Regions from separate parts of the Mesorhizobium sp. C416B genome, predicted to be linked through region 1. Evidence: predicted binding sites of a transcription regulator. Region 1 holds the regulator's gene; each other region holds the start of a gene.

Region 1 (2,203 bases):
ACGATCCATCGGATGATGCGGTCGACGCGTGGTACGAAAAACACGATGCCTTCCATGCGGCGCTGCTCAGTGCCGCGACATCCAGCTGGCTGCTGCGCTTCAATGCGACGATTTCCGACCAATTGCATCGCCATCACCGCTTTCTGGGTCTGGCCCCGACGCTGCGCGCGGCCGCCGGCCGCACGGATGGACACCGGAAGGCCGTGGCGGCCCTGCGCGACGCCGTGGCGATCGAACACCATACCGCCCTGATGGAAGCGGCCCTCGATCGCGACGTCGAACGTGCGAAAACTCTGATGACCGCTCACATCGGCTACACGCTGCAGGTCTATGCCCAGAGCGAACCCGGCGCGGATGCTGCGCAGCCCCGTCCGAAAAGGAAGCGGCGATCGTAGCCGACGACGCAGGGCACTTTGTCTTCGTTTCACCCCGTTGCTGGCAACTGGGCGCAGGCGGCGCTCGCAGCGCCGAACGTTACGCTGAACAAAACGTCAACACATTCATTAAACTTTAAAAGGTTGCGGAACACAACTGGAACAGATAGTGTTTGTTCTGGGTTTGTTTTTTCTGATTCTGGTTTCAGAACCCTTGGGGGCCGCGATGCTGACGCGCAAACAACATGAGCTTCTGATGTTCATCCATGAACGCCTGAAGGAGAGCGGAATCCCGCCGTCCTTCGACGAGATGAAGGAAGCGCTCGACCTCGCCTCCAAGTCCGGCATCCACCGACTGATCACAGCGCTTGAGGAGCGCGGTTTCATTCGCCGGCTGCCGAACCGGGCGCGCGCGCTGGAAGTGCTGCGGCTACCCGACTCGATCGCACCAGGCCTCAACGCGGCGAGGAAGTTTTCGCCGAGCGTCATTCAGGGCAGTCTTGGTCAAGCCGGCCAAGGGCAAGGCGGCCAGGGACAAGGCGGGATGGGCCAAGGCGGTCTCGGCCGCCAGATCAGGCCGGGCTCGCCGTCGCGTTCGATGTCTGCCGGCAATGACGATGCCGTTTCCTCGATTTCAATCCCGGTGATGGGACGCATCGCCGCCGGCGTGCCGATCGACGCCATCCAGCATCAGACCCATTCGATCTCGGTGCCGCCCGACATGATCATGGGCGGTGAACACTACGCGCTCGAGGTCAAGGGCGATTCGATGATCGAGGCCGGCATTTTCGATGGCGACACGGTCATCATCCGCAATGCCGACACAGCCAGCCCCGGCGAGATCGTGGTGGCGTTGGTCGACGATGAGGAAGCGACCCTGAAACGCTTCCGCCGCAAGGGCGCCTCGATCGCCCTGGAAGCCGCCAACCCGGCCTACGAGACCCGCATTTTTGGACCGGACAGGGTGAAGGTGCAGGGCAAGCTTGTCGGATTGATCCGGCGCTACTGAGCCGGCTTGGGTTTGTATTTTTCACGCTGGTTGTAAGGCGGCAGGCCGCGCGCTTCGCGGGAGAAGCGGCGTTGCTCGTGCCAGGGGCGATACGGCTTGTCGACGGCGAAGCGGATGGTTGGCGCTGCAGCTGCCGATTGCGGATCGAAGAAGACGGCGGCGCTGCCGTCGCGGGCCAGCTGTTTCTTCGTCACGACCAGCACCAGCGGGTCGCGGCACGGATTGTAGGCCGTGGCGTCATCGATGACGATCAGGCTAGCGAAGGCACAGGCCGGCCGCGCCGTCTTGCGGTCTTTGGCAAGGGCTACAATGGCTCCGGAAGGGTGTCGGGCGATACAGAGATCGCCCATGCAATAGAAGGGCGACCCGGGCGGCAGATCGAGCGGATCGAGATCGAACCGCGTATCTGTTGCCTCGAAAATCTCGGGCGGGATAATGGTTTCGGCCCGCAGCGCCCGTTTCCAATTGTCCGTGGTGAATTCGTTGGAGCGTTCGCGGTTGAGGGCGAGTTCGCCGCCACCTATCGGCATGGCCACCAGATGTGCGTCCTCGGATATGAGCACGTCGGGCGTAAGCACCTGCGGCACCGTCAACAGGCCGGCCAGCGCGAAAGGCACGGCCGCCAGCCTGAGCCAGGTGGTGGCCATGGTGGCGATGACGAGGGCGACCGCCACCAACAGCACCGAGCGGATGGAGATCAGCCCGACGGCGTCGACCGGCGAGCGCTCGGAAATCCAGGCCGATATAGCGATCATCGCCATCAGACCCTTGCCCATCACATAGAGGAACGGCCCGTCGGCGCCGAACGGCATCGCCAGTG
Region 2 (2,203 bases), 230 kb from region 1:
TTTTCGACATTGGCGGCCATGGCGCCATTGTCGGGGTAAGGCATGCCATGGGTGATGATGGTGCTTTCCAGCGCCACGACGGGGCGGCCAGCGGCGAGCGCCTCGGCCACGGGCGCGTGGAGGTCGATGAAGGGGCGGGCGCTTTGCGGTGTCATGATGGTCTCCGATCCGGAGATCCGCGCGTCCGCTTGGACGTCGCGCTCCGGCAATGGCAATTGGCCGCCCTCATGCCATTTCCTGCGCGTCGGGCACAAGAGCCAGTGCCTCGGTGAAGGTCGCAATCGTGAAGGCCGGAACCGCGTCGGCGCTTTCAATGGCCAGCGTGGCGGCGGCAACGCCCTCGCGCAATGCCTGGCGCAGGGGCAGGCCGCGCAGCAGGGCAGCGATGGTGGCGCCGGCCAGCGCGTCGCCGGCGCCGGTGACGTCGGCGACTTTTCTCGGCGCCGGCGGCAGGATAGAGAAGGCGCCGGCTTCGTCGAATCCCAGCACCGGGCCGTCGCCCGCCGTCACCACGCCACTGGTGAGGCCGCTGCAGCGCAGTCCGTCGACGGTCTCGCGCTCGGTGGCATTGGCATCGACGCCGGCCAGCACCATGGCCTCGCGCCGGTTCATGAAGACCTGCGCGAGTTCCTTCAGCACCGGTATCAGCCGCACCACCTTGGCCGGCGAAATGGCGATGGCGAACACCGGCTTGCCGGCGGCGAGCCCCACCAGCCGCTCCAGCGCCGTTGATGGCAGATTGGCGTCGCAGAGCACCGCATCGGCCTCGGCGACCACCTCGCGCACCTTGGAGCGGCGGATCTGCTTGGGGAACGCCAAATCGTAGAGCGCCATATCGGCAAAGCCGGTGATCAGCTCGCCGTCGCGATCGATCAGCGCCGTGTAGCTCGGCGTGGTGCGGTCGAGGAACACCGCCGACAGATCGGCAATGCCGGCCTCAGTGATGGCGCGCGCAACCGTCTCGGCCGAGGCATCGCCGCCGCGCACCGACAAAAGCGAGGCCGAGACGCCGCGCCGCACGAGGCTGCGCAGCGCGTTGAAGACGCCGCCGCCGACATCCTCGCGCATCGTGCCGGGGTTGGACGCCGCCGGCACGTAAGCACCGGACACCTGACCGCGCCGGTCGATATGGGCGCCGCCCACCGCCAGTATTTTTGCTGATTTCACCATGTAGGCGATATGACCTTTGTTATTCGAACCAGACAAGCGCTAGGCTGTGCGACGGAGCTTCGCAAGCAAGCCAGCGATTCGGGCGGAGCCAAACCGCCGGAGCGCCTGGCCCAATGGTGGATACATCCGGAAACGAAACCATGAGACAAAAAAAGAACAAATCCGGATAAAGATTGCTTTTCAGATATTTGACCCCTCTTGCCAAACGAGAACAAAAAAGGTACAAATAGGGCAGGGATTACGGATTGTCCGGCCTTCATTGACGACCAAGGGGTGATGTATCATGGCTCAGAATACTTTGCGGCTTGTAGAGGACAAAGCGGTGGACAAATCAAAGGCTCTGGACGCGGCGCTGTCGCAAATCGAGCGCGCCTTCGGCAAGGGCTCGATCATGCGGCTGGGCGCCAACGAGCAGGTCGTCGAGATTGAAACCGTGCCGACCGGATCGCTTGGCCTCGACATCGCGCTTGGCGTCGGTGGCCTGCCGCGCGGCCGCATTGTCGAGATCTACGGGCCGGAAAGCTCGGGCAAGACGACACTGGCGCTGCACACAGTTGCCGAAGCCCAGAAGAAGGGCGGTATCTGCGCCTTCGTCGATGCCGAGCATGCGCTCGACCCGGTCTATGCCCGCAAGCTCGGCGTCGATCTGGAAAACCTCTTGATCTCGCAGCCGGACACCGGCGAGCAGGCACTGGAAATCTGCGACACGCTGGTGCGTTCCGGCGCCATCGACGTTCTGGTGGTCGATTCGGTGGCCGCCCTGACGCCGCGCGCTGAAATCGAGGGCGAGATGGGCGATTCGCTGCCCGGTCTCCAGGCTCGTCTGATGAGCCAGGCGCTGCGCAAGCTGACCGCCTCGATCTCGCGCTCCAACACCATGGTCATCTTCATCAACCAGATCCGCATGAAGATCGGCGTCATGTTCGGTTCGCCGGAAACCACGACCGGCGGCAACGCGCTGAAATTCTACGCTTCGGTGCGCCTCGACATCCGCCGCATCGGCTCGGTCAAGGACCGCGACGAGGTCGTCGGC
Region 3 (2,203 bases), 3.1 Mb from region 1:
CCGGCTGCGAAAAGCCGTAGAAGCGCATCAGCCAGTCGGCCTGATAGAGCCGGTGCTCGCGCATCAGCGGCGGTTTCTGCAGCGGCAGCGACGATGACGAATCCGGGATCGGGCTGAAGGCGGAGTAATAGACGCGCCGCAGATGGTAGCTGCCATAGAGCCGCGCACTGGTGTGCAAGATGCCGTCGTCGGATGTCTTGTCGGCGCCGACGATCATCTGCGTCGACTGACCTCCGGGCGCAAAGCGTTCGCGCTTCTTGGTCCTCAGCGTCGGCTCGGCTTTTTCCTCCATCTTCCGGCGCAGGTTCGCCATGGAAAGGCGGATCGTTTCCGGCTTCTTCTCCGGCGCCAGTTTCTTGACGCCCTCATCGGTCGGCAGTTCGACGTTGATAGACAGCCGGTCGGCGTAGAGCCCGGCCTGCTCGACCAGTTCGGCCGAGCTTTCCGGAATGGTCTTCAGATGAATATAGCCGGAGAATTTTTCGTCCAGCCGCAGCCGCCGCGCCACCTCCACCATCTCGGCCATGGTCTCGTCGGGCGAACGGATGACGCCGGAGGACAGGAAGAGGCCCTCGATGTAGTTGCGCCGGTAGAAATCCATGGTCAGCTTCACCACCTCGTCGATGCTAAAGCGGGCGCGGCGCACATTCGATGACGAGCGGTTGATGCAGTAGCTGCAATCGTAAATGCAGAAATTGGTGAGCAGGATTTTCAGGAGCGAAATGCAGCGGCCATCCGGCGCGTAGGAATGGCAGATGCCCATGCCTTCTGTGGAGCCGATACCGCCGGATTGGAGCGAATCCTTCTTCGCCCAGCCGGACGAGGCGCAGGAAGCATCGTATTTGGCGGCGTCAGACAGGATTGCCAGCTTTTCACGGACGGTAGGTGCGCTCATCCGTTCATGATATGTTCTTGAAGGCTGCAGCGCCACCTCATTTGATGCAGGCGGCGAAAAAGTAATCGCCGCCTGATCGTCGGGCTAGCAGGACGACTGCCCGAGTTCCAGGCGGTCTCTCAGACCTCATGGAGGTAGAGGTGGTAATCCAGCTCGCTGACGGTGCGGGCGACGCGCAGATACTCCGACTGCTTGATCGCCACGAAGGTGCGATGCAGATCCTCGCCAAGCGCCTCTTTCAGGAAGCTCGATGCCCGCGCCGCCTCGATCGCAGCGCGCCAGTCGACCGGCATGGTCGTGCGCGTGATGGCGGCTTCATAGCCATTCCCAGTGGTTTCGGGGCCGGGGTCGAGGCCTTCATCCAGACCCTTGATGATGCCGGCCAGCACCGTTGCCGCGATCAGGTAGGGATTGGCGTCGACACCCGACGGCCGGTGCTCGATGCGCCGGTTCTTGGCGTCGCCCGCCGGGATGCGCAGCGCCACCGAACGGTTGTTGACGCCCCAGGTCGGCGCCACCGGCGCATAGGACTGCGAGACGAAGCGCCGCCAGGAATTGGCGTGCGGCGCAAACACCAGCATCGATTCGGCCATGGTCTGGATCAGCCCGCCGAGCCCCTGCAGCAGCGGCAGCGACCAGCTTTCGCCGCCAGCCTCGGCAAAAACGTTGCGGCCGTTCTTGTCCTGCAACGAAACATGGAAATGCATGCCGGAGCCGGCGTATTTTTCGATCGGCTTGGCCATGAAGCAGGCGGTGACACCATGGCGGCGCGCCTGCGCCCGCACCAGCCGCTTCAACATGACGAGGTCGTCGGCCGCCCGCATGACATCCTTGCGATAGTTCAGCGTCAGCTCGTACTGGCCGGGCGCGTATTCGGAAATCACCGTTTCGGCCGGAATGCCTTGCGCCTTAGCCGCGGCATAGATGTCGGAAAACAGCGGCTCCATGCCGTGCAGATGGTCGACGGAATAGACTTCCGTCTTGGCCGAGCGGCGGCCGTCGAGCACGGCGTCCGCCGGCTTTACCTTGCCGTCGGCGTCACGCTGATTGGCAAGCAGGAAAAATTCGAGTTCGAAGGCGCCGGCGGGATAGAGGCCCTTGGCCGCCAAGATGTCGACCTGCCTGGCCAGCGCCAGCCGTGGGTCCGACGACATAGGCTGTCCCTCGAGATGGTACATCGCCATCAGCAACTGGCCGCGCGGCGGGTTCGTGCCGTAAAGCGGCACCAGGGTGCCGGGGATCGGCCAGGCCCTGAGGTCGCCATCGCCGGTCGTCCAGATCAGCCCGGTTTCGTGAACATCCTCGCCG
Region 4 (2,203 bases), 930 kb from region 1:
CATGGTGGCCTGCTCCTCCCCCAACCCATGCTGTGGACGTACTCAAGTCTGCCTATATATAAGGCAGCGCGAATACAGTCGCCGCAACGCGCGATATCTGGGAAGGTTCCGGCGCCAAATAGTCACGAAATAATACGTGGTGGGACTCGGGTATGTTGAGCGCCGACGCGGCGATAGACACCGCAGCCAGCGGCTGCGGCCATCGGCCTGGCAACCCGTGTCGCGGGTCGCGAATGCGGGTCGGACTTTGATCGCCGCGCGCGAACAGTCAGCGAGAGGCCGGAACCACGCCGGACACCGAGCGCGCCGTTTCGGGCGAAAACACCACGAAAGCAAAAACCAGAACGGCAGCGGCGATAATGAGCGAGCCGCCGGCGACGATCGGTTCAAGCGCCGGGTTTCCCTGCAGCATCACATACAGCGCCGGCAGCATGATCACCAAGCCGAGAGTGTAGAGCCCGTAGTGGATCATGGCGACGCGACGCGCCGCCTTTTGCGGATTGAGCGCGTAGTAGCCGCCGAAGATGGCGCTCGTCACCCAACCGAGCAGATTGATATGCGCGTGCGCCGGAAAAGCGGCGTGGTCGCCCGAGATCGCCATCTGCAGGCCGGCCGCAATCCCCAACATCAGGAACAAGATGGCAGTTTTGAAAAAGAGTTCCGAAACCCTCGGCATGTCATTTCTCCCCCTATGCGGTCTGCGACCGCTTGCGTCCTGGAGAATACACCCACGCGCAGAAATTTTCCACGCCCCGCTTATGGGGCCATGCCTGCACAGCTTTTTGCACGCTGTTCGACTTTTCTGGCTGCCACAACCCGGCGCCGCCCGCTACGGCGTCAGCAAGATGTCGGCGCCCGCTCGCTCATCGAACACCACCGCGCAGCCGCGCCCCAGCGCCACTGCCGACAGCGCGTTGGCCACCGTCTCGTCCGGCGATACGAAATCACCGGTCAGCACTCGCAACTCCTCTACCGCCCTGGCCATTGACACGCAGTGCCCGGCAACGCGATCGCTCGTGCAGGCGTCAACGACGCTGACGAGGTCGATCATCTCGAACTGGCCCATACCGGCCTCCACAAAAACAGCGTCCCGTCGCGGATATGAACGCTGAGGCGAGAGACAATGTTCCGCAGGTCCGATGCCCAGGCGGAGCACTCGACAGCCCGATCTGGAACGGACCGGCCGGCGACAACCGCTTCGCTTGACAATAGGCCCTGTTTGTTCTCTATTTGTTCGGCAAAAACGCCTCTCACAACAGACGCGGCTAATGCTGCAACGCCGCAAAGGGAACGGTCGGGATGGAGCCCACCATCCTGCATGCGGATCTCGACGCCTTCTACGCCTCGGTCGAGCAGTTGCTCGACCCGGCGCTCAGGGGCAAGCCGATCGCCGTCGGCGGCGGCGTCGTGCTTGCCGCCTCCTACGAAGCCAGGGTTTTCGGCGTGCGCGGCGGCATGCCCGGACGACGCGCGCGCGAGCTTTGCCCCGGACTGATTTTCGTCGGCGGCCATTTCGCCGACTATCAGCGGCTGGGCGACGCCGCCATCACGGTGCTCGACGATTTCACGCCGCTGGTCGAGCGGATTTCCATCGATGAAGCCTTTGCCGACGTCGCCGGCTGCACGCATCTGTTCGGGCCGCCGGCCGAGATCGCCGCCACGGTGCGTCGGCGCGTCCGGGCAGAGCTCGGCCTGCCGATCTCGATCGGCGTGGCGCGCACCAAGCATCTGGCCAAGATCGCCTCGCAGGTGGCCAAGCCCGACGGGCTGGTGGTGGTCGATCCGGACACCGAACTTGCCTTCCTGCATGATCTGCCGGTCGGGCTGATGTGGGGCGTCGGCCCGGCGACCAGAGCGCGGCTGGCCGAGATCGGCATCGAGATCATCGGCCAGTTGGCAAAGACGCATGGTGGGGCGCTGCGAAGATTGCTCGGGCCCGCCGCCGGCGAAAAGCTGTCGTCGCTGGCATGGAACCGCGACCCGCGAAAGCTCGAAACCCACAGGCGGTCGCATTCCGCCGGCGCGCAGTCGGCGCTTGGCAGACGGCCGGCCGAGGCGCGTATCTTCGGACCCGTCCTGCTGCATCTGGCAGACCGGGTCGCCAGCCGGCTCAGGGCGAAATCACGGCCCGGGCGCACGGTGACGGTGCGCGTGCGTTTCGCCGATCTGCACGCTGTCACACGCTCGCTGATGCTCGAGCAGC

Evidence for each region. The regulator LexA, encoded in region 1, represses DNA repair genes until DNA is damaged. The targets are predictions, from matches to a motif close to TGTTCNNNNTGTGTTCNG.
Region 2: recA (recombinase RecA) is a predicted target of LexA. The motif match lies at 1,378-1,395, and genes of this name have one in related genera.
Region 3: NLY43_RS16435 (putative DNA modification/repair radical SAM protein) is a predicted target of LexA. The motif match lies at 897-914, and genes of this name have one in related genera.
Region 4: dinB (DNA polymerase IV) is a predicted target of LexA. The motif match lies at 1,221-1,238, and genes of this name have one in related genera.

The regions. Positions count from the first base shown of each region.
Region 1 is NZ_CP100471.1:287,604-289,806, forward strand. Features, by position in the region: gene NLY43_RS01480 (GntR family transcriptional regulator) at 1-395, shown strand, start outside; gene lexA (transcriptional repressor LexA) at 601-1,383, shown strand; gene NLY43_RS01490 (ComEC/Rec2 family competence protein) at 1,377-2,203, opposite strand, start outside.
Region 2 is NZ_CP100471.1:518,069-520,271, reverse strand. Features, by position in the region: gene NLY43_RS02685 (pseudouridine-5'-phosphate glycosidase) at 1-155, opposite strand, end outside; gene NLY43_RS02680 (carbohydrate kinase family protein) at 226-1,170, opposite strand; gene recA (recombinase RecA) at 1,454-2,203, shown strand, end outside.
Region 3 is NZ_CP100471.1:3,389,970-3,392,172, forward strand. Features, by position in the region: gene NLY43_RS16435 (putative DNA modification/repair radical SAM protein) at 1-895, opposite strand, end outside; gene NLY43_RS16440 (glutamine synthetase family protein) at 1,015-2,203, opposite strand, start outside.
Region 4 is NZ_CP100471.1:1,213,122-1,215,324, forward strand. Features, by position in the region: gene NLY43_RS06165 (hypothetical protein) at 1-3, opposite strand, end outside; gene NLY43_RS06170 (heme-copper oxidase family protein) at 269-676, opposite strand; gene NLY43_RS06175 (hypothetical protein) at 830-1,066, opposite strand; gene dinB (DNA polymerase IV) at 1,300-2,203, shown strand, end outside.